DNA from 2 places in the Aeromonas enteropelogenes genome. Region 2 is predicted to be linked to the other one. Evidence: predicted binding sites of a transcription regulator. Region 2 holds the regulator's gene; the other holds the start of a gene.
The links. Region 2 encodes LexA, which represses DNA repair genes until DNA is damaged. Its sites were predicted from a motif close to ANCTGTNTNNNNANACAGNT; they were not measured.

Region 1 (14,355 bases), 880 kb from region 2:
CTGCGGGATATCCGCTATCCGCCACAACCCGAGTGACTGGTGCACACAAATTGCCGGTCGAGGGCGCGAACCATGACACGACTCACCCACCTCGTTGAGGAAATTGAGTAAAATGTAAAGGAATCTGGTTGGTTTGCTGAGTAAATGATATAAAACAGCCCCATCCTCCCCTACTCCCTGGAAGTGGAACCCTCTCATGTCCAAAACAAAAATTACCGTGATCCCCGGCGACGGCATTGGCCCCAGCATCATCGAATCGGCTATCCAGATCCTGAACCACGCCGGCTGTGACTTCGAATACGACTACGCCGATGCAGGCCTGACCGCCCTCGAAAAACATGGCGAACTGCTGCCCCAGGCGACCCTGGATCTCATCGAGAAGAACAAGGTCAGTCTGAAAGGACCGCTCACCACCCCGGTCGGCGGCGGGTTTACCTCCATCAACGTCTCCCTGCGCAAGAAGTTCAACCTCTACGCCAACGTCCGCCCCGTCATCTCCTTCAAGGGCACCAAGAGCCGTTACGACAACATCGATATCATCACGGTCCGTGAAAATACCGAGGGGATGTACTCGGGCGCAGGCCAGAAGCGTAGCGACGACAACCAGAGCGCCGAGGCGATGAGCATAGTGACCCGTGACGGAGCCGAGCGCATCGTCAAGTTCGCCTTCGAACTGGCCCGCCAGGAAGGGCGCAAGAAGGTCACCATCATCCACAAGGCCAATATCCTCAAATCCACCTCAGGGTTGTTCCTGGAAGTGGCTCGCGAGGTTGCGGCACGTTATCCGGACATCCAGAGCGAGGAGATGATCGTCGATGCCGCCTGCATGAATCTGGTGATGTACCCGGAGCGTTTCGATGTGATGGTCACCACCAACCTGTTCGGCGACATCCTGTCGGATCTGTGCGCAGGTCTGGTCGGGGGCCTAGGCATGGCACCTGGTGCCAACATCGGTGATGGCGCCGCCATCTTCGAAGCGGTGCACGGTTCGGCCCCGGATATCGCAGGCAAGAATATCGCCAACCCCACCTCGGTGATCCTCGCCTCCATCCAGATGCTGGAATACCTCGGCATGCAGGATAAAGCAGAGCGTATTCGCGAGGCGGTTCGCGCCACCATCGAATCCGGCGACAGGGTTACCCGGGATCTGGGGGGCAGCGCCTCCACCAGTGAATTCACCCAGGCCATTATCGATCGACTGTAAGCTAATTCATTGATTTTAAAAGGGAGTCTCGGCTCCCTTTTTTATGCTCCAGACAACTTTCCCCTCTTCTTGAGAGCAACTATGTTCAATAGAGAAGAAGAACGGGGAGAGTTTTTCATGAACGGGTATGGGCGCTTTCTGGTTCCGGGTTACCTGCTGATATGGGGCTCAGTCTCTGCCTTCGAGCAAACGTTGCCGACCCAGACCGCCAGATTGCCGCAGCAGGAGAAGCGGACCGCCACCGAGGTGTGGCGCTCCAGCCTGGATACCAATGACCTGCTCAAGGCCCCCAAACCCCTCTCGTTCGGGATCGATGTCGCCACTGACAACTATGGCAACCAGAGAGTCACCTCCTACCCGCAGCTCAACCTGACACCGGAAAAGAGTGTCAGCCTGTCGTTCGAGCGCTACAAACCCAGGGTCAAATTCCAGGCCGGTGGCATGCACACCGCCATCAAGCTAAGAGGGGATGGCGTCAAGATGCAGTTCAATCCGGTCGACAAGACCATTCCGCTGCAGATCGAGCTGAAAGTGACCGACGACGAATCCTCCCTGCGCGTCGACTACCGCTTCTGAACCTGTCGCATTTTTGCAGATAAAAAAAGACCGACGGGCAACCCCGCCGGTCCTGGCATTATTTCCGTATGTTACGGCTGATATTCCGTCTCTATCACGCCTTGGGTTCGAGCTTGGAGACCCAGTACTTGTTGTAGACGTGTACCGTGATCTCTTCGCGATCGTGATAGAGCTGCTTGGCCTGAATGATGAAGCCGCTGTCGATCTCGGCCAGCAGTTCACGCAGCACCTCGATGTTGTGCACCGCCTCGGCGTAGCGCTTCTTCATCGGCAGTTTGAGATTGAACATGGCTTCCTGACAGTCACCCTCGCGAAACCAGTCGGCGATCATGTGGGTGACCCGCGCCGGCTTATCCACCATGTCGCACACCAGCCAGTAGATGTTCTTCTTGCTGGGCCGCCAGACAAAGCCATCATCGCGCACGTGCTTGACCTGGCCGGTATCCATCAGGGATTGGGCCATCATGCCGTTGTCCACCGCGGTCACCATCATGCCGCGACGCACCAGCTGATAGGTCCAGCCACCCGGACAGGCACCCAGATCCACTCCCTTCATGCCGGAGCACAGACGCACGTCCCACTCTTCCCGCGGCACGAACACATAGAATGCCTCTTCCAGCTTGAGGCTGGAGCGGCTTGGCGCATCGGCCGGGAAGCGCAGGCGCGGGATCCCCATGTGGAATGCGGAGTTGTTGAAGGAGTAGGAGTAACCCAACATCACGTGATCATTGGCCAGGAAGAAGGCGTGGAATACGGGGCGGTTCGGCGTCTCCTTCTTGGTCAGGATCTCGTTGCTGCGCAGCGCCTGGCGCAACGGCACGGTGAACTTGCGGCAGAAGGCCGACAGCTCTTTCGCCTCGTTGGTATCGGCGGTTTCCACCCGCAGATCGCCGCAGATGGCGTAGTCACGGGTCGCCTCCAGGATGGGGGTGATGCGATCGGACAGATCCAGATCTTTGAGCTCGCAGGTCACCACCAGCATCTGGCGGATAAAGATGAGCTCGCGAAATGGCAGCTTGCGCGCCAGCAGGTCGGCCTCTTCCTCACCGTAGCATTCGAAGATGATGTAGCCACTGTCGTCCTTGACCCGGGCAAAGCCATAACACTGCATGTTAGTGGCTCGTTCGGTGATCTCTGCCGCCGCCTCTTTCTCAAAACCGGGGCGGCAATACAGCAGCAGATTATTCATTTTTTCCTCCAAGACGACAGCCAGCCCAGATCAGGGCCGCCCATCCCAACATAAAACAGAGGCCACCGGCCGGGGTAATAAGCCCCAACCCCTTGCTGCCAAGCAGCACCATGGCATAAATACTGCCGGAGAATCCCAGGATCCCCAGCACAAAGGCGGTGCCAGCAAAGGTGATCAACTTGCTGCGCACACCGCACCAACCCAGCACCAGCAGGGCCAATGCGTGAAAAAACTGATATTGCACGGCGGTATTGAAGGCCGCCAGGCGCTCGGGCGTAATGCCGGTCGCCGCCAGGCCGTGGGCACCATAGGCGCCCAGCATGGTGGCCGTCAGGCCAAAGCAGCCGGCCAGTACCAGCCAATGTCGATGGGTCTGCATCCCAACTCTCCTTGTGTTCTCGCTCGCCGTCCTCAACCCTGTACCGGGGGGTTGGTGACAAAGCGCCTTATCTCGTTCGCTGCCTGCTGCAGATTTTCCTGTTCACTCACGCCACTCGCCTTGCGCGGCTTGAAGCCATGATCGCCATCGGTCAGCCAATGGACCGATACGGCGGAGGAGAAGGGGAAATCGACCAGTTCGGCACGGCTGCCAAAGGTGTCACGCTCCCCCTGCAGCAGCAGGGTCGGCGTGGTGATCTGCTTGAGCACCTCGCCCCGCCAGCACTCGGGCTTGGCCGGGGGGTGGAAAGGATACCCGAGAATGAGCAATCCTGCAGCATTCATCTCGCCCACAATCTCGGCCGCCATCCGCCCGCCCATGGACTTGCCTGCCAGAAACAGTCTGGGGTGGGCAAACTCCCGCACCATCTGACGCCAGTGCTCGAGCAGCGCCGGCTGACGATCGGGCGGACGACGCTTGCCATCCCGGGCCCGTTTGATCATGTAGGGGAAGTTGAAGCGCACCACCTCGATATCGGGCCCGGCCAGCAGACGGGAGAGCTCGGCGAGAAAGGCGTGTTCCATGCCGGCGCCGGCTCCGTGGGCCAGCAAAATACGAACGGGGGCGTCACTCGCCCCCTCCCGGATCACCTCATGCATCGGCAAGCCTTGCCCGGCGACGGGCCTCTTCCTGTTCCACCAGCTCCAGCATCCAGTCGCGGAAGGCGACTATCTTGCCCTGATCGGACTGTTGCTCCTGGCACACCAGGTAGAAGGCATTCTTGCTCACCAGCACCTGCTCGAACGGGCAGATGAGGCGGCCAGCCTCGATCTCGGGCTGGGCCAGCACGCTGTGGCCAAGGGCCACCCCCTGTCCATGAATGGCCGCCTGGATCACCATGGTGGAGTGGCTGAAGATGGGCCCCTGATTGACGTTGGGGGCATCGATGTCGAGCTGGCGGAACCAGGCCTTCCAGTCCCGTCGCGAGGTGTCGTGCAACAGGGTATGCCGGGTCAAATCGTCCGGCGTGCGCAGCGGTTTGGGGCCGGTCAGCAGCAAGGGAGAGCAGACGGGGATCAGGTATTCGGTATGCAGTTTGTCACAACGCAATCCGGGCCAGTTGCCACGGCCATAGTAGATGGCCACGTCCACGTCATCGGTGAGCGATCCCTCGTCCATGTCGACGGCCTTGATCCGCACGTCGATATCGGGGTGACGCTCGCTGAATTTGACCAGCCTGGGCACCAGCCACTGGATGGCAAAGCTCGGCTGCAGGCTGACGGTGAGCGCCCCTTTGGCACTGCGCGCCAGCAGCTTGTCGGTCGCTTCCGAAATGGAGGCAAAGATATCCTTGATATCGAGAAAATAGCCCTGCCCCTCCTCGGTCAGCAACAAGGAGCGATTCTTGCGGCGGAACAGCTTGATGCCAAGATACTCCTCCAGCGCCTTGATCTGGTGACTGATGGCAGCCTGAGTCACAAACAACTCTTCTGCTGCGCGGGTAAAGCTTAAGTGACGGGCCGCTGCTTCAAACGCCTTGAGGGCATTGAGCGGGGGTAAACGACGAGACATGACACCAGCCGACGATGAGTTTTTCTAATGGGGCGCATTATAATTTGTCGGTTGCGGGTCGACCAGTGAATAAACATAATTCGCCCTGCAATCAGTTGTCATATGGCTCACATTTTCTGCGACATATTGGTTTAATGTGTTTTCCGTGAGCCTTCCGACTGTGATTGTGGTGTTGTGTTTCTTCCTCTGCGGGAAGAGGGGCTAAATCGACGCGATTTAACCCAGTCTGTCATCTGAATGTGTTTGGCGCCTCTTATTGGATGGCGCCTTTTTTCTATACCTTGAACTGCCCCACCAGTTGCTGCTGCTTGTCCGCCAGTGCCGACAGCTCGCGACCGTTTTCGGCGGAAGTGGCCGCCTCACCCCGAATGGTGTGGCTCACATCGCGAATATTGCTGACATTGCGATTGATCTCCTCCGCGACCCGGGTCTGCTCCTGGGCTGCCCTGGCGATCTGTTCATTCATCTGATGGATGGTGGAAACGGACTGGATGATCTGCTCCAGCACCCGTACCGACAGGTCGACCTTGGCGAGCGTCTGATCCGCCTGACCATGGCCCTCGCGGATCGCATTGACCACGGCCCCCGTGCCCGATTGCAGCTCGCTGATCAGGGTCTGGATCTCGACGATGGCGTTCTGGGTGCGGCCCGCCAGATTGCGAACCTCATCGGCCACCACGGCAAAACCCCGCCCCTGTTCACCTGCCCTGGCCGCCTCGATGGCGGCGTTCAGGGCCAACAGATTGGTCTGCTCCGCGATCCCCTGGATGACGATGAGGATGTCATTGATGTTCTCGCTGTTGGCCGAGAGCCGCTCCACCACAGGCTGGGCCTCATTGATGGTCGTCATCAACCGCCCCATGGCGGTCTGGGTATCGGCCACCACATATTTGCCCTCCTGGGCCGCCGTGTCTGTCTCGTTGGCCGCCGTCACCGCGGCGCTGGCATTGCCGGACACCTGCAGCGCCGTCGCACTGAGCTCTTCGAATGCCGTGGCCACCAGATCAATTTCCTGATACTGGGCCTGCATGCCGTTGCTGGTACGCTCGGCCACCTGGGCGGCCCGCTCCGCGCTGGTTCGCGTCCCTTCCACGGTAGCGATGACCTGGCTGATGGTGGATTGCAATTTGTTGAGGAAGCTGTTGAACCACTTGGCCAGCTCGCCGATCTCATCCTCGCGCTGGATCTCGATGCGCTGGGTCAGATCCCCCTCACCGCTGGCAATGTCCTTGAGGCGAGCCACCACGGCACGGATGGGAGCCACTATCTGGCGTGCCATCAGCCAGATACCGGACAGGGCGATGAGGGAGATAAGCACGCCAATCACCACCTGGGTGGCTACACTGCGTCTGCCCTCCTCGGCCAGGTTGCCATGCAGCCGCTTGGCCGACGCCAGCACCACGTTCCTGGGGAGTTCGATATAAATACCCCACTGTTGCGGAGTACCGCGCATGGTGACTGGCACGAAGGTCTGCAACAAGGCACCGTCATCACTCCAGCGGCTCAGCACTTGCCCCTGATCGAGCCACCCTTTCAAATCGGCGGCCAGTGCGGAATATTGCTGACCCAGCGTCTGCCCCATGGTCACGTCAAACTCGTTGGCCCCGGCGACCCGCCCCTCGTGGCTGACCAGCAAGATCTTGCCCTTTCCGCTGTAGAGTTGCTGATCCATGCTGCTCACCAGCTGTTGCAAACTGGTCAGGGGGACATCGACTCCCACCATGCCGAGCAAGGCCCCCTCTTCCTGCAAGGGATAGGTGACCGAGGTCATCAGGATCTGTTGGTCCCCCACCTCATCCAGATAGGGTTCGAGCAGACAGAGCGCCCGGGTGCGGATGCTGCAGCGATACCACTCATTTTCCACCCCTCCGGTCTCGGTGGGACTCTCGTCGGCCAGCACCTCCTCATCCATGACCTCGGAGACTATCTTTCCGTGATCATTGGCCCAATAGCTGGCAAAGCGTCCCTTGTCATTGGCCCCCAGAGCGCTGGAGCCCTGATAGTTGCTATCCTCCCCATCCAGCTGATCCGGCTCGAACACCGCATAGGCACCGAGCAGATTGGCAGAGGAGGCCACGGCATCCCTCAGCTGCTGATTAAGAGCTCCGCGCAGAGCTTCCGAATGGGTAAAGTTCTCGGCCGCATTCCTGCGCTGGAACAGGAGATCTTCGGCCAGCAAGGTGGCCCGGAAGTAGGCTTCGTCGAGGTAACTGGTCACCTTGGCTGCCTGTTCACCCCCTATCGCCGTCATCCAGTGCTCGGCCGACAGCTGGGCCTCCTGCATGGTGGCCTGCAGCACCTGATCCTGCATTTTGTTGGCATTGTAGAGCGAGGAGATAACCAGGACGGCGGCCGTAACCAACAGACAACAACCGGAGATCAGGGTGATCCGACCCTGGACAGAGAGAGCGCGCATGCCAAGTTCCTACTTCACGTCATACCGAGATAAATAGAGTATCGACTTTATAAACAAAAACTTAACTTTTTCAGAGCAAATCCAGCGACAGTTGGTTCACTTCCCCCTCTTTCGGCAGGCCAACCACCAGCCCCAGCAAACGCACCGGCCGCCCTTGAGCCCGTTGCAATCCCTCCTTCAGCAAGACGGCAAAGAGTCCGCGCTGGTAACCCCCCTGGCTGCGGTAGACAGTCGTCTGGTGAAAATCGGAGAACTTGAGCTTGATCCCCTGCCCCATCAACTGATCTGCCGGGCAGACGGCCTCAAAACGTCGCTCCAGTTCGGGGAGCAAGGAGTCCAGTACTGCAAGGCAGCCTTGCTCGTCACACAGATCGCTCGCCAGCGTAGTCTCCACCCCTATGGTCTTGCGTATGCGTTGCGCCTGAACCGGCTGATCATCCCGCCCCCAGATCCGGCCCGCCAGCATCTCGCCCAATTTGCCAAACCGCTCGCACAGATCCTCCACGCTCAAGGCTCTGGCATCTTCACAGCTGTAGAGCCCCTGCGCTTCGAGCCGCTCCGCCGTCTTGCGCCCCACCCCGGGCAGTTTGCCAAGGGGCAGCTGGCGGACAAACTCGGTCACCTCATCGGGGCGGATGACAAACAGGCCGTCGGGCTTGCGCTGCTCCGAGGCAAGCTTGGCCAGGAATTTGTTGGGGGCCACCCCTGCCGAGGCGGTCAACCCCAGTTCGGTGGCGATGGCATGGCGGATCTCCCGGGCCATCAGGGTCGCACTGCCACCACAGCAGGCACTGTGAGTCACATCGAGGTAGGCCTCGTCCAGCGACAAGGGTTCAACCTGATCGGTATAGCGCAGAAAGATGGCCCTCAACTGGCGGGAAATATCCTTGTAGAGCGCCATGCGCCCCGGCAGCAGCACCAGGGGGGGACAGAGCTTTTTCGCCAGCGCCGTCGGCATGGCGGAACGCACGCCGAAACGGCGGGCCACATAGTTGCAGGTGGAGATGACGCCACGGCGATCGGATGCACCGCCGACCGCCAACGGCACGTCACGCAGCGCCGGGTTGTCCCGCATCTCCACCGCCGCATAAAAGCAGTCCATGTCGATATGGATGATCTTGCGCATACCACTGTATAAATAACCAGACATGCGGCTATCTTACCCCAGGGTGAAACAGCGCACTATCCCCGTCATCGGCACAAGATGATAGACTCCAAAGAGACCTTTCATGCACAACAAGGAACGTTCGGGATGAAATATCTATGGCTGGGACTCTGCCTGCTGCCGCTGGCCGTGAGCGCCAAGAACAACCCCACGGCGGAGTGCCGCTGGCTTTATGACAGGATGGCGCATCTCAAACAGGCCATCGAGAAGGGGGATACCTTGGGCACACGGGAGGAACTGGCGCGCTGGCAGGGTGAATTCAACAAGAAACAGTGCGGTCGCTACGACTATTGACCCAAGCTATTCCTATTGCACTCAGATAAAAAAACGGGCTCCCGCCGTGATGGCGGGAGCCCGTTTTGCAGAAAGGCATCATGTCCTGCCTTATGGCAATACCATGGGGGCCGCAACGCGCTCGGCCAGGGCATCATCGTGCAGCACCCGCACCAACTCGAGGGCAAATTCGATGGCACTGCCCGGCCCCTGGCTGGTAATGAGACGGTGAGCTTCATCCCTGACCACCCTGTCCGTTGCCAACTGTGCAGCCGATAAGTGCGACTGGAAGCCGGGATGACAGGTGACCCTGGCCTCCCCCAGCAAGCCGTGATGCTGCAGCACCACCACGGGAGCCGCGCAGATGGCGGCTCGCCAACGGCCGAGAGCGGCCTGCGCTTTCAGCAGCTCGATGGCCAGCGGCGTATCGCGGATCACCTCGCTGCCGGGCAGGCCACCGGGCACTACAATCGCCTCGAAGTCGCGGCTGGCCAGCTCGTCGAGATGGCAATCCGCCACCAGTTGCACTCCGCGAGAGGCCCTGATCTGGCGCTCACCAGCCGGACAGCAGGAGGCGAGCACCACTTCTATACCGGCCCGCACCAGAGTATCGACGATGGCCACGGTTTCAATCTCTTCCGACCCCGGGGCCACCAACACCAGTACGCTCATCCTCGCCTCCTTGCCTTTAGGCTCACGCCACCTGGCTCTTCTCTTTAATCGCCTGATAGAGCCCCTGATTGACCGGCACGGCAATGCCATGCTTTGCCGCGCTGGCCAGCAGGAACCCCGTGATAGCGTCGATCTCGGTCTCCCGCTTCTGTTCCATGTCCTGATGCATGGAAGAGTAATTATCGGCGGTCAACTCCACCACTGTCATCACCCGGCGCAGCAGCTCTTCGGCCGTGGTCTGCATGCCCTCGGCGCACATCACATCGGCTACCTCGACACAAACCTGCTGCAAAGTATCGGCAAAACGAGGCCCCGCCAGTTCGCCGTTTTTCAACTTGTGCAGCGCGGTCAGGGGATTGATGGCACAGTTGATGGCCAGCTTCTGCCACTGACGGGTCCGGATCTGCTCGTCCCAGCCCGCCTGGCCGAGGGCCAGCGCCAGCTCATCGGCCAGCGCGGCATGGGCTCTGGCGGCCTCGTTGACCGGGCCAAGCCAGGTCTCGCCCTTGCCGGTGTGGCGAAACACGAAGTGGCCGCTCTTCATGGCGCCATGGCTGGTAACTCCGGCGATCACCGGATTGTGGGGAAACAGGGCGACGACCTGCTCGGCAATGCCCATGCCATTGTGCAGCAGCACGATGGGCACGCCGGCCGCCAGCTTGCCGATCAACGGTGTCAGTGCCGTAATCACCTGATTGGCTTTGGTCATCACCAACAGGCGCTGGATCTGTCCCGGTTTGCCGACAAATCCGCGCTCGATGGCGAGCAGCTGGGTGTGACCCTCCAGAGAGGTGAAGTCAATGCCCGGGTGCAGGGTTGATTGATGGTGATCCCGCAGCAAGACGCGGGTCGGCTGACCACTTTGGGTGAGCAAGGATGCAAAAACGCCGCCGAGGGCGCCACAGCCCAGCAGGGTCCATTGAGGTGTCGAAGGCTGTCGAGAATTCAGTAATCCGCTTGGCATGATGTGACTCAATCGAGGTAAGGGCTGCAATCCTCTCAACCTGTTACCTGGGATAAGTGAAGATGTCGCTGGCGGACACTAACGGGTCCGACCACTCCTGTGCGCAGGGGATTCTAGCAGAGCGGTCCCATCAAAATCAGCAAATTTGCCCGTTTTCTGGTAGATTTGCCCCCCGATAACGCAACATGAGGAGCCCGGTTATGCCGTCATTCGATATTGTCTCTGAAGTCAAAATGAACGAGGTGTTGAACGCCGTCGACAACGCCAATCGTGAACTGGCCACCCGTTTCGATTTTCGTGGGGTAGAGGCCAGCTTCGAGTTGAACAAGGAAGAGGTGAAACTGGAAGCGGATGCCGATTTCCAGCTCAAGCAGATGGTTGAAATACTGCGCAATGCCCTGCTCAAACGCAATATCGAAACCAGCTCCATGGAAGTGGGTGATTCGGTGCATTCCGGCAAGCGCTTCCACCTGAACGTCAAGTTCAAGCAGGGTATCGATAAGGAAGTGGCCAAGAAGCTGGTCAAGCTGATCAAGGATTCCAAGATCAAGGTTCAAGCCGCCATTCAGGGCGACGAAGTGCGCGTCACCGGCAAGAAGCGTGACGATCTGCAGGAAGTGATGGCCATGGTGCGTGGCGCCGAACTGGGCCAACCGATGCAGTTCCAGAATTTCCGCGACTGATTGGCCCGGGCGCTTTCTCTCTTCGCGCCCATCCAATCGGGCAGAAATAAAAAAACCGGAGCCAAGGCTCCGGTTTTTTGTACCCCAAGTTCGATTAGAACTTGTAGGTAACAGAGAAGTAGTGGCTGAAGCCAGAGCTCTTCCAGGGAGAACCGTTGTAAGAGGTGGAGCCATCTTTGGTGCCGTAGGCATCCATGAAGTATTTCAGGCCATAACCAACGGCATAACGATCGGAGTGCCAGTAGATACCGTGGAAGGTAGCCAGGTTGTCGCTGGTACGATCGGCGCGGTTATGGGTATCCAGATCGAAGGCGTAATCCAGGTAGCCCTGATAGGAGACGAAGCTGCCGTTGCTGAAGGTGTAGAAAGGCTTGAACCAGTTCATGGAGAACTGATAACCGTTCCAGCTGTTCTCTTCTTCTCTGAAGAATTCGTTCTCGTTGGAGTAGCGAGCGTACAGGTTCATACCAACCTTGCCGAACCAGGGAACCATGACGTCTGCACCCAGACCGATCTGGTTTTCCATCTGGCCATCAGCCATGTTGTTCAGGTTGGCGATATACAGCTCTTGTACCGGGCCGAAGGAGAGATCCATGCCAGTCAGGGCATCCAGAGACATGCGCGGAGCAAACTTCATGAACAGGTTCTGGCCGCCGTGCTTGTCGCTGTGTTTGGTGTCGAAAATATCGAAGATATCGACATAGCCATACAGGTCAAAAATACCGGAACGACCGCCGAACTCCATTTCCAGATAGGTATCGTTGTAATCGTCATCAGCGGCAGTGAACGGGCGCTGATCGATGGTGTGCATTACGTTGAACTGCATCCACTTGTAATCGTTCTTGTGGATGTCACCGCTGTAGTCAGCAGCGAACGCCGGAGTGGCAGCAGCGGCCAGCAGGCCGGCAGCGATCAGAGTCTTGGTAAATTTGGCCATTTTATTGGTCTCTTGTGTGTTAGTTGAGGTTTTCCGTAGCCTGCCCACAAGGAGCGAATGGGATTCTAATCAAATAAAATAGGGGGAGAAACAACTTCTGGGGAACTTTCTTTGGAAGTGTGAATCTAATCACCCCCGCTTTAACGCAAACGCTTGCTATTTGTTCGGTATTGAGAACAACGACTCCCCTTTTCTCGCTACCAGCACAATCAACAGCAGCACAGGCAGCCCCAATAAACCGGTTCCCACGAAGAAGACACTGTAGCCGACCTGCTCCACTATCTGGCCGGAAAACCCCGCCATCAGCTTGGGCAGCAGCAACATCACAGAGCTGAACAACGCATATTGCGTCGCCGAAAAGGCGACATTAGTAAGGCTGGAGAGATAGGTCACAAAGGCGGCGGTAGCGATCCCGGCGCTGAGGTTGTCCAGCGAGATGATCAGGGTCAGCAGCTCCAGGTTGTGGCCCACCTGGTTAAGCAGGGCAAACAGCAGGTTGGTGCTGGCAGTCAGCAGCGCCCCCAGGAACAAAATGCGCAGGGTACCGAATCGCATCACCAGCACGCCCCCGAGCGCCGCCCCCACCAACGTCATGATGACGCCAAATACCTTGGTAATGGTGGCAACTTCGGTCTTACTGAACTGCATATCCACATAGAAGCTGTTGGACATCACCCCCATCACCACATCCGCCACCCGATAGCAGGCAATGAGCGCCAGGATCAGCAGCGCCGAGCGACCGTAACGGTGGAAGAAATCGGCAAAGGGGCACCAGATGGCCTCATAGGCCCAGGCCCCCGCACTCGCCAGCGGCAATGGCCACCCCTTTGCCAGCAGGCAGGCCTTGCGATCGGCTTGCTGCTGATCCTGGGTAGCCTGGTCGATCTGAGGTTCATGGCAGAAGAGGGTGGTGATGATGCCAAGAGACATCATGCCCGCCATCAGGAAATAAGTGATCTGCCAGCCGCGATAGTCATAGCCACTGTTGCTGCCAAACCAGGCCGCCAGGGCCAGCGCTCCCGCCCCCGCCATGATCATCGCCAACCGGTACCCCGTCATGTAAGAAGCCGCCATGGCCGCCTGCAACCGCTCCGGCGCAGATTCGATGCGATAGGCATCGATGACGATATCCTGGGTCGCCGAGGCAAAGGCCACCAACAGGGCAAACAGCGCCAGCTGTGCCAATCCGGTCTTGGGATCACAGAGCGCCATGCCAACCAGGGCTCCCGCGATCAGCAACTGGGAGAAGAGCATCCAGCTGCGGCGACGCCCAAGCAGCCTGGAGAGCAGCGGCAACGGCATGCGATCCACCAGGGGGGACCACAGCCACTTGAAGCCATAAGCCAGGGCGACCCAGCTCATATAACCGATGTCGGTCAGGCTGACATCCGCCTCGCGCAACCAGAACGACAGGGTGCCAAAGACCAGCAGCAAGGGCAGACCCGATGAAAAGCCCATGGCAAAGAGGATCAGCACTCTGGCTTCGAGATAGACGGCGAGCGAGTCTCGCCAGCTCGGTTTGCGGATCATGTTCAACTACCTGACGGATCTTGGAAAAGTGGGCCATTTTGGCAGGTTAGGTCCGGATAGCCAAGGCAGGCCCAAACGCCAGACAAACAAAAAGCCCACCCCGGAAGGGGTGAGCCTTGCATCCTGCAACAAGGATTATCGCAGGGCCATCAAGGGTAGATAAGGGTTACTTGCCCGCCTTCTTGTCGGCTCCGCTCTCGGCCAGCAACACCACTTTCTTCAGGATGATGGGGCTGGTCGGCACGTCGTTGGCACGCAGGATAGAGCTGTAGCCAGTCTGCACCTGTGCCAGCTTGTCCAGCACCTCCATTCCCTGTACCACCTGGCCAAACACGGTGTAGCCGGCACCGGCATTGGCGTTGAGGTTGTTGTTGTCCACCAGGTTGAAGTAGAACTGGCGGGTCGCGCTGTCGACCGCCTGGGTGCGGGCCATGGCGATGGAACCGCGCTTGTTGGGCAGGCCGCCACGTGATTCGTTGACCACGGGCTCATAGGTCGGCAGCTGCTGGAACTGCTGGTTATAGCCCCCCCCCTGAACCACGAAGTTCTGGATCACCCGGTGAAACAGGCTGCCATCGTAACTGCCGTCCGCCACATAGCGCAGAAAGTTCTTCACCGTCTGGGGCGCCTGCTTGGGCGCCAGCTCCACCACGATATTGCCGTGGTTGGTCTCCATTCTCACCTGCGGGCCGGCAAATGCCAGCGGAGTGACCAGCATGGCCAGCAACCAGAGTTTTTTCATGATCAGACTCCTGCGCCGCTCGGTTGACCCTTCAGATAGCCACGCAGGGCCTC
Region 2 (14,355 bases):
GCAGCTCACCGTGGCCCAGAACCTGTCGTTCTTCGCTGGCATCTACGGCCTGTTCGGCCGCGCCCAGCAGGCGCGCATCGATGCCATGGTGGAGGCCTTCGCCCTCGGGCCCTGGCTCGGCCAGCAGGCCGAAGCCCTGCCGCTTGGGCTGCGCCAGCGCTTATCGCTCGCCTGCGCCCTGCTGCACGCACCGCCGCTGCTGTTTCTCGACGAGCCCACATCTGGGGTCGATCCGGTCACCCGGCGCGAGTTCTGGTCTCACATCAACGCCCTGGCCGATCACGGGGTGACCGTGCTGGTCACCACCCACTTCATGGACGAGGCGGAGTATTGCGACCGCATCGCCCTCATCTACCGCGGCAAGTTGCTGGCGCTCGGCACCCCGGACGAGCTCAAGGGGCAGGCGGCGCAGGCCATGCCCGCCACTGCCTTACCCACCACTTCTTTACCAACCATGGAAGAGGCCTTTATCACCCTGGTCGAGCGGGCCAGCGAGGAGGACGCATGAGCATCAGCCGCCGCCGTCTGCTGGCCCTGTGCCGCAAGGAGTCGCTGCAGATCGTGCGCGACCCGAGCAGCATACTGGTCGCCTTCATCATGCCGGTGGTGCTGCTGGTGGTGATGGGGTACGCCATCAACCTGGACGTGGACCACCTGCGCCTCGGGGTGTGGCGCGCCGACGGCGGGGCGCCGGCGATCCGCTTCGAGCAGGCCCTGCGCGGCTCGACCGCGCTGGAGGTGCACGGGGGCGCGAGCAAGGAGGCGCTGCTCGGGAGCCTGGAGCGCGGCGAGATCCGGGGGCTGCTGGTGATCGACGAGGGCTTCTCCCGCTCCCTGGCCGGACAGGGGGGCAGCGCGCCGCGCATCGCCCTGCTCACCGACGGCTCCGAGCCCAACACGGCGAACTTCGTCACCAACTATGTGCAGGGGATCTGGCAGGGTTGGCTTCTCACTGAGGGCAAGCCCCGGAGCCAGCCGGTGGAGCTGCGCACCCGTGCCTGGTTCAACCCGGCGCTGGTGAGCCGCAACTTCCTGGTACCGGGCTCCATTGCCGTCGTGATGACCATCATCGGCGCCCTGCTCACCTCACTGGTGGTGGCCCGGGAGTGGGAACGCGGCACCATGGAGGCCCTGCTCGCCACCCCGGTGACCAAGGCCGAGCTGCTGCTCTCCAAGCTCATCCCCTACTACGGGCTCGGCATCGCCGCCATGTTCATCTGCCTGCTCTTCTCGGTGGTTGTGATGGGGGTGCCCTGGCGCGGCTCCCTGGCCGTCCTGTTCCTGGTCACCAGCCTGTTTCTCGGCAGCGCCCTGGGGCTGGGGCTGTTTCTCTCCACCGTGATGCGCAGCCAGTTCAACGCTGCCCAGGCGGCCCTGACGGCGGCTTTCCTGCCGGCCATGATGCTCTCGGGCTTCGTGTTCGAGATTGCCAGCATGCCGCCTCTGCTGCGGGCCATCACCCACCTCATTCCGGCCCGCTACTTTGCGAGTTCGCTGCAGACCCTCTATCAGGCGGGCAACGTGCTCTCGATCCTGCTGGTCAACGCCCTCTGCCTGTTGCTGCTGGCCGGGTTCTGGCTGGCCCTCACCGCCCGCAAGACGCGGCGAACCCTGGAGTAACCATGCTGACTCGACTCTGGTGGCTGGTGCGAAAAGAGCTCTCCATCCTGCTGGGCAACACCCAGGGGCGCTTCCTGCTGATCATGCCGGTGCTGCTGCAGACCGCCCTGTTCCCGTTCGCCGCCACCCTGGAGGTGACCGGCAACACGCTGGCCGTCTACAACCAGGACGGCGGTGCCGAGAGCCTCGAGCTGCTGGAGCGCCTCACCCATATGCCGGCCTTCACCACAGTGCTGCCGGTGGCAGGCGAGGCCGGGGTGACGGCGGCCATCACAGAGCAGCAGGCCCTGCTGGCGCTGGTCATTCCCGCCGATTTCTCGCGCCGGCTGGCCCGGGGGCAGAGCGCGCCACTGCAGCTCATCGTCGACGGACGCCGCTCCAACGGTGGCCAGGTGGCGGCAGGCTACATCAGCCAGGTGATCGCCCGCTGGCAGAGCGAGGGGCGCGGCGCCCCCGAGCTGCTGGTGCGCCACCTCTACAACCCCAACATCGAGTTTCGCTGGCACGTGCTCCCCTCCCTGGTGGCCATCATCACCACCATCGGCTGCCTCATCGTCACCGCCCTGTCGGTGGCGCGCGAACGGGAAGAGGGCACCTTCGACCAGCTGCTGGTCTCCCCCCTCACCCCGGGCTGGATCATGGCGGGCAAGGCGGTGCCCGGCATCCTGGTAGCGGTGGGACAGGGCACCATAGTCGCGCTGGCGGCCCGCTTCGTCTACGCGGTGCCGTTTTCCGGCAGCCTGACCCTGCTGCTGGCCGGCATGATCTGCTACGGCCTGGCGCTGGCCGGCATCGGGCTCTTCATCTCGTCGCTCTGTTCGACCCAGCAGCAGGCGTTTCTCGGGGTCTTCTGCTTCATGGTGCCGGCGGTGATCCTCTCGGGGTATGTCTCGCCGGTGGAGAACATGCCGCAAGTGTTCCAGTGGCTCGCCGCCATCGATCCCCTGACCCACTTCATCGTGCTGCTCAAGGGGGTCTTTCTGAAGGGGCTCGGCTGGTCGGCGGCCTGGCCGCTCTTGTGGCCGCTCATCGCCATCGGCGGCGTCAGCCTCTCCCTGGCACTCGCCCTGTTTCGCCGCCATATCGCGTGAGCAGGTCCCACAATCCCGCATTCAGGGGCTTGACGCAAAGCGCCGCCCCTGCCCGTCGAACACAAAATTTTTTATCTTTTTCGTCAGATAGATATCCCCAACACACCCCTTCCAGGCCGTGCCGAACCATGTTCTGAATGCTCCATCCATATACCTATTTATGTATATGATTGAATTTCCTCCAATTACCCCTGACGAGATATATAAATGGACACTTGATTTGCATCAATTGTCCGCTCCCTTCGACTGGGTAGCCTAGCCTCAGAATGTCGTTTTATTACTCCAAACTAGAGGCAATTATGAGCAAAGTCAGACTGGTCGTTGTCGGCAACGGCATGGTGGGGCACCGCTTCATCGAAGAGCTGATCGAACGGGCCGACCCGGGCCGGTACGAGATCACCGTCTTCGGTGCAGAACCCCGTCCCGCCTACGATCGCGTCCATCTCTCCTCCTACTTTTCCCACCACACCAGCGAAGATCTCTCCCTCGTCAAACCCGGTTTCTACGACAAGCACGGCATCCGCCTGCTGCTCGGCGAGGCGGTGAAAAAAATCGACAAAACGGCCCGCGAGGTGCACTCCAACAAGGGCACTGTGGTCGGTTACGACAAACTGGTGCTGGCCACCGGCTCCTACCCCTGGGTGCCGCCCATCCAGGGCAGTCAGCACCACGAGTGCTTCGTCTATCGCACCATCGAGGATCTGAAGGCCATCCGCAGCGCCGCCAAGAGCGGCAAGAGCGGGGTGGTGATCGGGGGCGGCCTGCTTGGCCTCGAAGCGGCCGGTGCCCTCAAGGCATTGGGTCTCGAGACCCATGTGGTGGAGTTTGCCCCTGTGCTGATGGCCGAGCAGCTCGACGGTCAGGGCGGCCAGCTGCTGCGCCGCAAGATTGAATCCATGGGCGTGCAGGTGCACACCAGCAAGAGCACCAGCGAGATCCTGATGCATGGCGGTGAGCAGGCTAAACACCGCCTCGCCTTTGCCGACGGCAGCCAGCTGGAAGTGGACGTGGTGGTCTTCTCTACCGGCATCCGCCCGCAGGATACCCTCGGTCGCTACGGCGATCTGGCCATCGCCGAGCGCGGCGGTATCGTCATCGACGATCACTGCCTCACCTCCGACCCCGACATCTATGCAATCGGCGAGTGCGCCGCCTGGCAGGGTCGCTTCTTCGGGCTGGTGGCGCCGGGCTACAAGATGGCCCAGATCACCGTCGACCATCTGCTTGGCGGCGACAGTCGCTTCGAAGGGGCGGACATGAGCGCCAAGCTCAAGCTGCTCGGCGTCTCTGTCGGCTCCATCGGTGATGCCCACGGCCGCACCCCGGGCAGCCACAGCTATGTGTTCCAGGACGACCAGGCCGGCGTCTACAAGAAGATAGTGGTGAGCGAGGACAACAGCCGATTGCTCGGCGCCGTGCTGGTGGGTGACGTGGAGGATTACGGCAACCTGCTGCAGATGATGCTCAACGCCCTGCCGCTGCCGAGCCATCCGGACACCCTGATCCTGCCCGCCTACGCAGGCGCCAAGCCGACCCTGGGGGTGGATGCCCTGCCGGAAAGCGCCCAGATCTGCTCCTGCTTCGACGTCTCCAAGGGCGACATCGCCAAGGCCGTCGCCGAGGGTCACACCACCCTGGCCGCCTTCAAGCAGCACACCAAGGCCGGTACCGGCTGCGGCGGCTGCGTGCCCCTCATCAGCCAGGTGCTCAACGCCGAGCTGGTGAAGCAGGGCATCGAGGTCAACAACCACCTCTGCGCCCACTTCCCCCACTCCCGCCAGGAGCTGTTCCATCTGGTCAAGGTGGAGGGGATCAAGAGCTTCGACGAGCTGCTGGCCAAGCATGGTCAGGGTCATGGCTGCGAGGTGTGCAAACCGACGGTCGGCTCCATCCTCGCCTCCTGCTGGAACGAGTACGTGCTGAGCCCGCTCAACACACCTCTGCAGGACACCAACGACATCTTCCTCGGCAACATGCAAAAGGACGGGACCTACTCCGTCATCCCGCGCATGGCCGGCGGCGAGGTGACCCCGGAAGGGCTGCTGGCGGTGGCCGAAGTGGCCCGCGACTACAAGCTCTACACCAAGATCACCGGCGCTCAGCGCATCGGCCTGTTCGGGGCCCAGAAAGATGATCTGCCCGCCATCTGGCGCAAGCTGCTGGCGGCGGGTTTCGAGACCGGTCAGGCCTACGCCAAGGCGCTGCGCATGGCCAAGACCTGTGTCGGCAGCACCTGGTGCCGCTTCGGCGTGCAGGACAGCGTCGGCCTCGGGGTCTTCCTCGAGAACCGCTACAAGGGCATTCGCACCCCCCACAAGATGAAGTTCGGCGTCTCCGGCTGTACCCGCGAATGTGCAGAAGCCCAGGGCAAGGACGTTGGCATTATCGCCACCGATGCGGGCTGGAATCTCTACGTGGGCGGCAACGGCGGCATGAAGCCGCGCCACGCCGATCTGCTGGCCTCGGACCTTGATAGAGAGACCCTGATCAAGCTGATCGACCGCTTTATGATGTTTTACGTCACCAGCGCCGACAAACTGCAGCGCACCTCGGTCTGGCTCGGCAACCTGGAAGGGGGCGTCGACTACCTGCGCGAAGTGATCGTCGACGACAAACTCGGGTTAAACGAGACCCTGGAGCGCGATATCCAGCGCCTTATCGACAGCTACGAATGCGAATGGTCACGCACCCTCAACGAAGAGCAAGCGTTGCAGCGCTTCAGCCACTTCATCAACAGCGACAAGCGCGATCCGGACGTCCAGTTCGTCGCCGAGCGCGATCAGCACCGACCGGCGACCCCGGCCGAGCGCATTCCCGTCTACCAGATCGAGGTGGAGACAAAATGATGAAATTAGCCTGCCAACTCAACGACATCCTGCCGGGAACCGGTGTTTGCGCACTTATTGAAGGTCGCCAGATCGCCCTGTTCCGCCCAAGTGCGGCGGCCGAGGTGTTCGCCATCGACAACCGGGATCCCTTCTTCGCCGCCAACGTGCTGTCGCGGGGCCTGATCTGCGAACACGACGACGAGCTCTGGGTGGCCAGCCCGCTCAAGAAGCAGCGCTTTCGCCTGAGTGACGGTCACTGCTTCGATAACCCGGCGATGTCGGTACAGAGCTATCCCGTTGAAGTACGCGACCAGCAGGTCTGGGTCGCCGTCTAAAGCCGATTTCACTCTCTTTCGGGCTGCCTGCGGGCGGCCCTCTTGAAGGAAACAAAGATGTATACCGAAACCATCAACAAGTGCGCCGCCAACGCGGCCCGCATCAACCGCTTCGAGCGCAGCGACAAGCTCGGCTTCTGGCTCAGCTCCGCCATGGCGGGGGCCTATGTGGGCCTTGGCATCATCCTGATCTTCACCCTGGGCAACCTGGTGGATCCGAGCATCCGTCCGCTGGTGATGGGGGCCACCTTCGGCATCGCCCTGACCTTAGTTGTCATCGCCGGCTCCGAGCTGTTCACCGGCCACACCATGTTCCTCACCTTCGGGGTGAAGACCGGCAAGATCACCATGGGTGATCTGCTGCGCATCCTTCCCCAGACCTGGGCTGGCAACCTGCTCGGCTCCATCGCGGTGGCGCTGATCTACTCCTACGGTGGCAGCCTGCTGCCGGACGCGGGCAGCCTGGCTCACAAGGTGGCGCTGGCCAAGACCCAGGCACCGGCGCTGACCCTGTTCATGAAGGGCGTTCTGTGCAACTGGCTGGTCTGCCTCGCCATCTGGATGGCGCTGCGCACCGAGGGTGCAGCCAAGTTCATCGCCATCTGGTGGTGCCTGCTGGCCTTCATCGCCTCCGGCTACGAGCACTCGGTCGCCAACATGACCCTGTTCGCCCTCTCCTGGTTCGGTGCCCATTCCGAGGCCTACACCCTGGGCGGCATCGGCCACAACCTGCTGTGGGTAACCCTGGGCAACACCGTCTCCGGCGCCCTCTTCATGGGCCTCGGCTACTGGTATGCCACCCCCAAGGCTGAGCGCCCGGTCGCGGTGAGCGAGACCACCACCACTGCCAGCCAGACCCAAACCGCCTGATCAGGAGGCCCCATGGACTACTTGCCCATCTTTTGCCGACTCGACAACAAACCCGTGCTGCTGGTCGGCGGCGGCGAGGTAGCGGAGCGCAAAGCGCGCCTGCTGCTGGATGCCGGTGCCCACCTCACGGTCGTGGCCCCCGAGCTAGACCCCGAGCTGGCGGAACTGGCTGCCAACGGCAGCATCGAGTGGCTGGCCGGTGAATTCGCGCCGCAGCACCTGACGGGCAAGTGGCTGGTGGTGGCCGCCACCGATCGGCGCGAGGTGAACGCCCTGGTCTACCAGAGCGCCAATCAGGCGCGGATCTTTGCCAACGTGGTGGATGACCCGAAACGCTCCAGCTTCATCATGCCGTCGATCATCGACCGCTCGCCGCTGATGGTGGCCATCTCCTCCGGCGGCAAGGCCCCAGTGCTGGCCCGCTTGCTGCGGGAAAAACTCGAAGCCCTTCTGCCCCAGCATCTGGGGGCCGTCGCGGCCTTCGCCGGCAGCCTGCGGGAGCGGGTCAAGGGCCGCTTCGCCACCATGGGGGAGCGGCGCCGCTTCTGGGAGCGGCTGCTCGGAGCGGACCGGCTCGGGCAGGCACTGGCACGGGGCGATCACGCTTCGGCCAATCAGCTGGCCGACAGCCTGTTTGCCGACGAAAGCCAGACCGGTGGTGAGGTGGTGCTGGTCGGTGCCGGCCCCGGCGATCCGGGTCTGCTCACCCTGCACGCCCTGCGCCAGATGCAGCAGGCGGACGTGGTGGTCTATGACCGGCTGGTCTCCGACGAGGTGATGGCGCTGGTGCGCCGCGACGCCAGACGTATCTTCGTCGGCAAGCAGGCGGGCAACCACTGCGTGCCTCAGGAGGGGATCAACCAGCTCCTGCTGGAGGAGGCGAAGAAGGGACAGCGAGTGGTGCGACTGAAGGGAGGTGACCCCTTCATCTTCGGCCGTGGCGGCGAGGAGCTGGAGACGCTCGTTGGTACTGGCGTTGGCTTTCAGGTGGTGCCGGGCATCACGGCGGCCAGCGGCTGCGCCGCCTACGCCGGCATTCCCCTCACCCACCGCGATCACGCCCAGAGCGTGCGCTTCGTCACCGCCCACGGCAAGGGGGGCGCCCAGGATCTCGACTGGCCACTGCTGGCCAAAGACAAGCAGACCCTGGTGTTCTACATGGGGCTTTCATCCTGCGCCACCATCCGCGAGCAGCTGCTGGCCCACGGCAAGGAGGGCGACACCCCGGTGGCGCTGATCGAGCGCGGCACCCAGCCGAGCCAGCGGGTCATCCGCGGCACCCTTGACCAGTTGCCCGAGCTGGCGGTGGGTGTCGAGAGCCCGGCCCTTATCATGGTGGGCTCGGTGGTGACCCTGGCCGAGCAACTTGCCTGGTTTGGACAAGACCAACAAGCCCTCTCCCGCCAGGCCCTCGCCTGAGCGGTCTTGGCATGTGAGTCATGAGGCCACCGCAAGGTGGCCTCATTTTTATCCAGCCATCACTAAATCCCGGTCATAACCTGTTGTTTTAAGTCTGGTATCCTATGGGCATTTGGCCTATCGGCCACCAGCTCAGGAATTTTTTCATGTCTCTGCCCCTCAAAAACAGCGCCAAGCAGCGCGCGGAAGACAGATCCCGCATTCTCACCCTGCTGCTGGGCGACGATGCCCTCACCGACAGCCTGCTCGACCCCCAGCTTGAACAGGATGCGGGTCAGCGCGACCAGACCAGCCAGCTGAGCGGGCTGGTCAACGGCCTGCCCGCCGCCGACATCGCCGATGCCCTCGAATCCCTGCCTCCCGATGAACGCCACGCCCTCTGGCATCTGGTGAGCGAAGACAAACGCGGCCAGGTGCTGGTCGAGGCATCGGAGACGGTGTGGGAGAGCCTCATCAGCGGCATGAGCGACCGCGAGCTGCTGCATGCCCTGCGCTCCCTCGACATCGACGATCAGATCTATCTGGGCCAGTACCTGCCCCGCAACCTGATGGGACGCCTGCTCACCTCCATGGCCCCCGCCGATCGGGATCGGGTGCGCGAAGTGATCCGCTACGGTAAGCACACGGTCGGCGCCATGATGGACTTCGAGCTCATCACGGTGCGCCCCGACGTGAGCCTCGCCACCGTGCAACGTTTCTTGCGGCTGCGGGGCAAGATCCCCGCCAACACCGACAAGCTGTTTGTCATCGATCGGCGCAACCACCTGCTCGGCGAACTGGCCCTCACCACTGTGCTGCTGCACAAACCCGCCACCCTGGTGAGCGAGGTGATGGAGCAGGATCCCATCACCTTTGATCCCGAAGACAACGACGAGGCAGCGGCCCGTACCTTCGAGCGGGATGATCTGCTTTCCGCCGCCGTGGTGGATGCCAAGGGCAAGCTGATGGGCCGCCTCACCGTCGAGGAGATCGTGGATGTGGTCTATGAGGAGAGCGACACCGATCTGCGCCGCATGGGGGGGATCAGCGAGGAGGAGGATGTGTTCGCACCAGTCGCCAAGGCGGTGAAGACCCGCTGGGCCTGGCTCGCCCTCAACCTCTGCACCGCCTTCGTGGCGTCGCGAGTGATCGGCCTGTTCGAGCACACCATCTCGCAACTGGTGGCGCTGGCGGCCCTGATGCCCATCGTCGCCGGGATCGGCGGCAACACAGGCAACCAGACCATCACCATGATAGTGCGGGCGCTGGCGCTGCAGCACATTCAGGCGGGCAACCTCTCCTTCCTGCTGTTGCGGGAGCTGGGGGTGGCCTTCATCAACGGTCTGGTGTGGGGTGGCATCATGGGGGTCGTCACCTTCCTGCTCTATCAGGATGCGGCGCTGGGCGCCGTGATGACCCTCGCCATGGTGCTCAACCTGCTGGTGGCGGCGCTGATGGGGGTCATCATCCCCATGACCATGAGCCGGCTGGGTCGCGATCCGGCGGTGGGGGCCAGCGTGATGATCACCGCCATCACCGACACCGGCGGCTTCTTCATCTTTCTGGGGCTGGCCACCCTGTTCCTGCTGTAAACAAGAAGGGAGCCGGCGGCTCCCTTCTTTGTCATGCTCGACTTCTGCGACAGGCGCAGCTCAGGGTCTGGCGTTGCGCCCCTGCTGCCACCCCTTGCCGAGGGCACGACCGATGGGCACCACCGGGGCCAGCCGGACGCTGTCGACAGCCTGGGCACCATGACCCCGCTTGAACAACAGCACCAGGCGCACCACTTTCTCCTTCGGGCAGCCGAGCCAGAGCGCCCAGTGCGGCCCCTTGTGATGAAGCCAGAGTCCGTAAAACCAGGTCATCCGGTTTCCCTTGATAAAACGGGTGATGGAGGATTCAGGCGCCGGTACGCAGCGCTTCGAATCCCATGGCGTGTTCGATGCCATATGCCACTCCTCCTTGACTGACAGGTCACTCAGGTACGTCGACTCATCCCCTGGCAACGTCCTGCCTTGCTTCGAGTGAGATCAGGATGACCCTGGCCTATGTGCCGGCCGGCCCTGCGACACTCCCCTTCTATCCCGTGAAGGTCTGCTTGCGGTTGTCATTGTGCGGCGCTCGCCCCGTGGGGCGGAGCAGCCAGACCCTGACGGTCTGGCCCTGATCTGAGCATATATCCGAAACGGGCGGTTTGCGGGCTGGCGCGGGGGACAAAAACGGCGAGGTTCAGGATCTGCTTGAATTGGCAGGAAAGAGGCGCAGAAACAACACGGCCTCCCGAAGGAGGCCGTGTGGCGAGAAAGGAGATTACATCCAGTCGGCGTTGCGGATCACTCCGACCGCCAGCCCCTCGATGGTGAGATGCTGGCTGGCGAGATCCACTTCGATGGGGGAGAGCTCTTCGTTCTCCGGCAGCAGCCACACCTGACTGCCCTTGCGCTGGAAGCGTTTGACGGTGACATCCTCGTCAAGCCGCGCCACCACCACCTGGCCGTTGCGCACCTCCTGGGTCTTGTGCACCGCCAGCAGGTCGCCATCCAGGATGCCGATGTTCTTCATGCTCATCCCTTGCACCCGCAGCAGGAAGTCGGCGCGCGGGTGGAACAGGGCGGGATCCACCTGATAGTGGCTCTCGATATGCTCCTGGGCCAGGATGGGTTCACCGGCAGCCACCTTGCCGATCAGCGGCAGGCCGCTCTCTTCCAGCGCCTCTTCCTCTTCGAGCAGCAGACGGATGCCGCGGGACGTGCCCGGCATGATCTCGATGACCCCTTTTTTGGCCAGGGCCTTCAGATGTTCTTCGGCCGCATTGGCCGACTTGAAACCAAGCTTCTGGGCAATCTCGGCGCGAGTCGGCGGCATGCCGGTCTCGTTCATGTTCACCTTGATCAGCTCCAGCACTTCGGCCTGGCGGGGGGTAAGGGGTTTCATAGAATTGGCACCTGTCTTTTTATACAGCACACTGGCAGTATATACAGTGCAGTGGCCAAGGCAAGGCGCAGCTGACATTTGTCGCGACCAACCGGCAATTTCACCCTGTTTTGATCCCGCACGACTGAACTCATCGTACCTCTCGGCGACAAGGGGCCGGTGATTTGCTATGCTCACGCCGCATTTTTTTGGAGAGCAGACGCACATGTCCCCAGGACAGAAGATTTCCAGAGCCATCTTGCAATGGCCGGTCAGCGGCTTGGTCAATCACAAAAGCCTGCCGGAAAATCCCATCACAGAACTCAAGCTGGATCCGGCCAGACCCATCGTCTACGCCCTGAAAACCAGCTCGATCACCGACCTGATGACCCTGCAGCAGTGCTGCGAGGATCTCGGTCTGCCGGGCCCCTTTACGCCGCTGGAACTGAACGGCCAGCTGCTGCCGCGCTATGTCTGTCTGGATCGTCCGCCTCCCCTCTTCGGCAAGCGCAGCAAGCCGCTTCCCTTCCTGCAGGAGTTCCACCAGCTGCTGGATCTGCACAAGCAGGATCCGGCGCTGGATATCCAGGTAGTGCCCGTCACCCTGTTCTGGGGCCGTGCCCCGGGCCGGGAGGGAGAAGAGGCCTCCGGGCTCAACATCATCAGCAGTCTGGCGCCGAACCGGCTCAAGAAGGCACTCATCGTGATCCTCAAGGGTCGCGAAAACCTGGTGCGCTTCTCCCCGCCCCTCTCCCTGCGCTACATGGCGGACAAACACGGTACCGACGAGGCCATCGCCCACAAGCTGGCGCGGGTCGCTCGTACCCACTTCAGCCGCCAGCAGCTGGCGGCCACCGGACCGAAACTGCCCAACCGCAACCTGCTGTTCAAACAACTGCTGGATTCGAGCGTGATCCAGCAGGCCATCGCCGAAGAGGCAGAGCGGGAGAACATCAGCCTGGAGAAGGCGCAGAAACGCGCCCACGGCTACATGGACGAGATCGCCTCTGACTTCTCCTACCGGCTGATCCGCCTCGGCGAGAGCTTCCTCGGCTGGCTGTGGAACAAGCTCTATCGTGGCCTCTCGGTCAACGGCGCCGAAAAGGTGCGCCAGCTGGCCCAGGAAGGGCACGAGATCGTCTATGTGCCCTGCCATCGCAGCCACATGGACTACCTGCTGCTCTCCTATGTCATCTATCACCAGGGGATGGTGCCGCCCCATATCGCGGCGGGCATCAACCTCAACTTCTGGCCGGCGGGCCCCATCTTCCGCCACGGCGGTGCCTTCTTCATCCGCCGCACCTTCAAGGGCAATCCGCTCTACAGCACGGTATTTCGCGAGTACCTGAACCTGCTGTTCGCCAAGGGCTACTCGGTGGAGTTCTTCACCGAGGGGGGCCGTTCGCGCACCGGCCGCCTGCTGCCGCCCAAGACCGGCATGCTGGCTATGACCCTGCAAGCCATGATGCGCGGGCTTGACCGCCCGGTCACCCTGGTACCCGTCTACCTCGGCTACGAGCACGTGATGGAGGTGAACACCTACCACAACGAGCTCAAGGGCAGCCGCAAGGAGAAGGAGAGCTTCCTGCAGGTACTCGGCATCCTGCGCAAGCTGCGCAACTACGGCCGCGGCTTCGTCAACTTTGGCGAGCCGCTGACCCTCAACAGCTACCTGAGCGAGCATATTCCGGACTGGAAGGATCATATCGGGGAAGAGGAGCGCCCGGAGTGGATGGCCAGCACGGTCAATACCCTGGCCGATCTGCTGATGACCCGTATCAACGGCGCCGCCGCTGTCAATGGCCTGACCCTGAGCGCCCTGGCGCTGCTGGCCGCCGAGCGCCATGCCCTGACCCGTGACGAGTTGCAGGCCCAACTCAACACCTATCTGGATCTGCTCAAGGCGGTGCCCTACAGTGCCCAGAGCACCATCCCGGACGAGGATGCCGGCACCCTGCTGGATCAGGCGCTGGAACTCAACAAGTTCGAGGTGAGCGAGGACAAGCTGGGCCAGATCATCAGCCTGGATCGCTACCAGGCGATCCTGCTGACCTACTACCGCAACAACATCCTCCACCTGTTTGCCATGCCCTCCCTGGTAGCGGCGCTGATCGACCGCTGCGAGGGGATCAGCCGCGGCGAGATCATCGCCCGCTGCGTCGATATCTATCCGCTGCTCAAGACCGAGCTGTTCCTGCGTTACGAAGAGGAGGAGCTGCCGGAGCTTATCGATGCCCTGCTGGCCGAGTTGCAGCGCCAGCAGCTGATCGAGGCACGTGACGGTGGCTACTGGGTCAACCCGGGCAACCAGATGCGCCTGTTGCTGCTGGCCGAAAGTATCCAGGAGACCCTGCAGCGCTACGCCATCGTGCTGACCCGGGTGCTGGCCCAACCCTACATAGAGGCAGAGCAGCTGGAGGCAGACGGCCTGATGATGGCGGAGCGCCTCGGCACCCTGCACGGCATCAACGCCCCCGAGTTCTTCGACCAGAAGCTGTTCAGCACCCTGATCCACACCCTGCGCAAGGAGGGCTACCTCTCCGCCGAGAGCAAACCGGATCTGGGACGCTTCCAGGCGCTGGCGGACAACATAGTGCCGCTGCTGAGCACCAAGATCCGCCGCACCATCCGGGCCGGCAACCAGCGCTGATCCGCACCACAAATGAAGAAGGCCGCATGATGCGGCCTTCTTTTTGCTCGGCTTCTTTTTGTTCAGGGAATGGTCACCCCAGCAGGTAATCTAGCACCAGCCCGGCGAACACCAGAGCCCCCACATAGTTGTTGTTGAGGAACGCTTGGAAGCAGGCCTCCCGCTGCCGTTCGCGAATGAGCCGCTGCTGATAGACGAACAGCACGGCGGCCCCCAGCAATCCCCAGTAGTAACTGCTGCCCAGCGCCATCAGCTGGCCGACCAGCAGCAGGATCAACAGGGTGGCCAGCTGCAGCACGCCGATGATCCGCTTGTCGTGACGGCCAAACAGGATGGCGCTCGACTTGAGCCCCAGCTTGAGGTCATCGTCCCTGTCCACCATGGCGTACTGGGTATCGTAGGCCACGGTCCACAGCAGGTTGGCGATAAACACCAGCCAGGCCACGGCTGGCAGTGCATTGGCCTGCGCCGCATAGGCCATGGGGATCGACCAGGAGAAAGCCATGCCGAGCACCAACTGGGGGATCGGAATGAACCGCTTCATGAAGGGATAGCTCACCGCCAGCAGCAGGCCGACGAACGACATGGCGATGGTGAGGGAGTTGAGGGTCAGCACCAGACCAAACGAGATGAGCGCGAGTACGAAGAAG

Region 1: a site for LexA is predicted at 8,465-8,484, ahead of dinB (DNA polymerase IV). Genes of this name have one in related genera too.

The regions. Positions count from the first base shown of each region.
Region 1 covers NZ_CP083625.1:352,126-366,480, forward strand. The annotation lists gene xni (flap endonuclease Xni) at 1-36, shown strand, start outside; gene LA321_RS01545 (isocitrate dehydrogenase) at 197-1,204, shown strand; gene LA321_RS01550 (hypothetical protein) at 1,322-1,780, shown strand; gene rlmM (23S rRNA (cytidine(2498)-2'-O)-methyltransferase RlmM) at 1,875-2,969, opposite strand; gene LA321_RS01560 (DUF423 domain-containing protein) at 2,962-3,348, opposite strand; gene LA321_RS01565 (alpha/beta fold hydrolase) at 3,381-4,007, opposite strand; gene LA321_RS01570 (transcriptional regulator GcvA) at 4,000-4,920, opposite strand; gene LA321_RS01575 (methyl-accepting chemotaxis protein) at 5,195-7,336, opposite strand; gene dinB (DNA polymerase IV) at 7,407-8,462, opposite strand; gene LA321_RS01585 (hypothetical protein) at 8,589-8,795, shown strand; gene LA321_RS01590 (DJ-1 family glyoxalase III) at 8,886-9,446, opposite strand; gene LA321_RS01595 (ketopantoate reductase family protein) at 9,469-10,410, opposite strand; gene LA321_RS01600 (YajQ family cyclic di-GMP-binding protein) at 10,611-11,093, shown strand; gene LA321_RS01605 (nucleoside-specific channel-forming Tsx family protein) at 11,188-12,030, opposite strand; gene LA321_RS01610 (AmpG family muropeptide MFS transporter) at 12,187-13,566, opposite strand; gene LA321_RS01615 (peptidylprolyl isomerase) at 13,727-14,302, opposite strand; gene LA321_RS01620 (YajG family lipoprotein) at 14,305-14,355, opposite strand, start outside.
Region 2 covers NZ_CP083625.1:1,234,711-1,249,065, forward strand. The annotation lists gene LA321_RS05820 (ATP-binding cassette domain-containing protein) at 1-508, shown strand, start outside; gene LA321_RS05825 (ABC transporter permease) at 505-1,620, shown strand; gene LA321_RS05830 (ABC transporter permease) at 1,623-2,711, shown strand; gene nirB (nitrite reductase large subunit NirB) at 3,011-5,557, shown strand; gene nirD (nitrite reductase small subunit NirD) at 5,557-5,874, shown strand; gene nirC (nitrite transporter NirC) at 5,932-6,744, shown strand; gene cysG (siroheme synthase CysG) at 6,757-8,163, shown strand; gene mgtE (magnesium transporter) at 8,310-9,734, shown strand; gene LA321_RS05860 (hypothetical protein) at 9,795-10,091, opposite strand; gene lexA (transcriptional repressor LexA) at 10,453-11,076, opposite strand; gene plsB (glycerol-3-phosphate 1-O-acyltransferase PlsB) at 11,282-13,705, shown strand; gene ubiA (4-hydroxybenzoate octaprenyltransferase) at 13,779-14,355, opposite strand, start outside.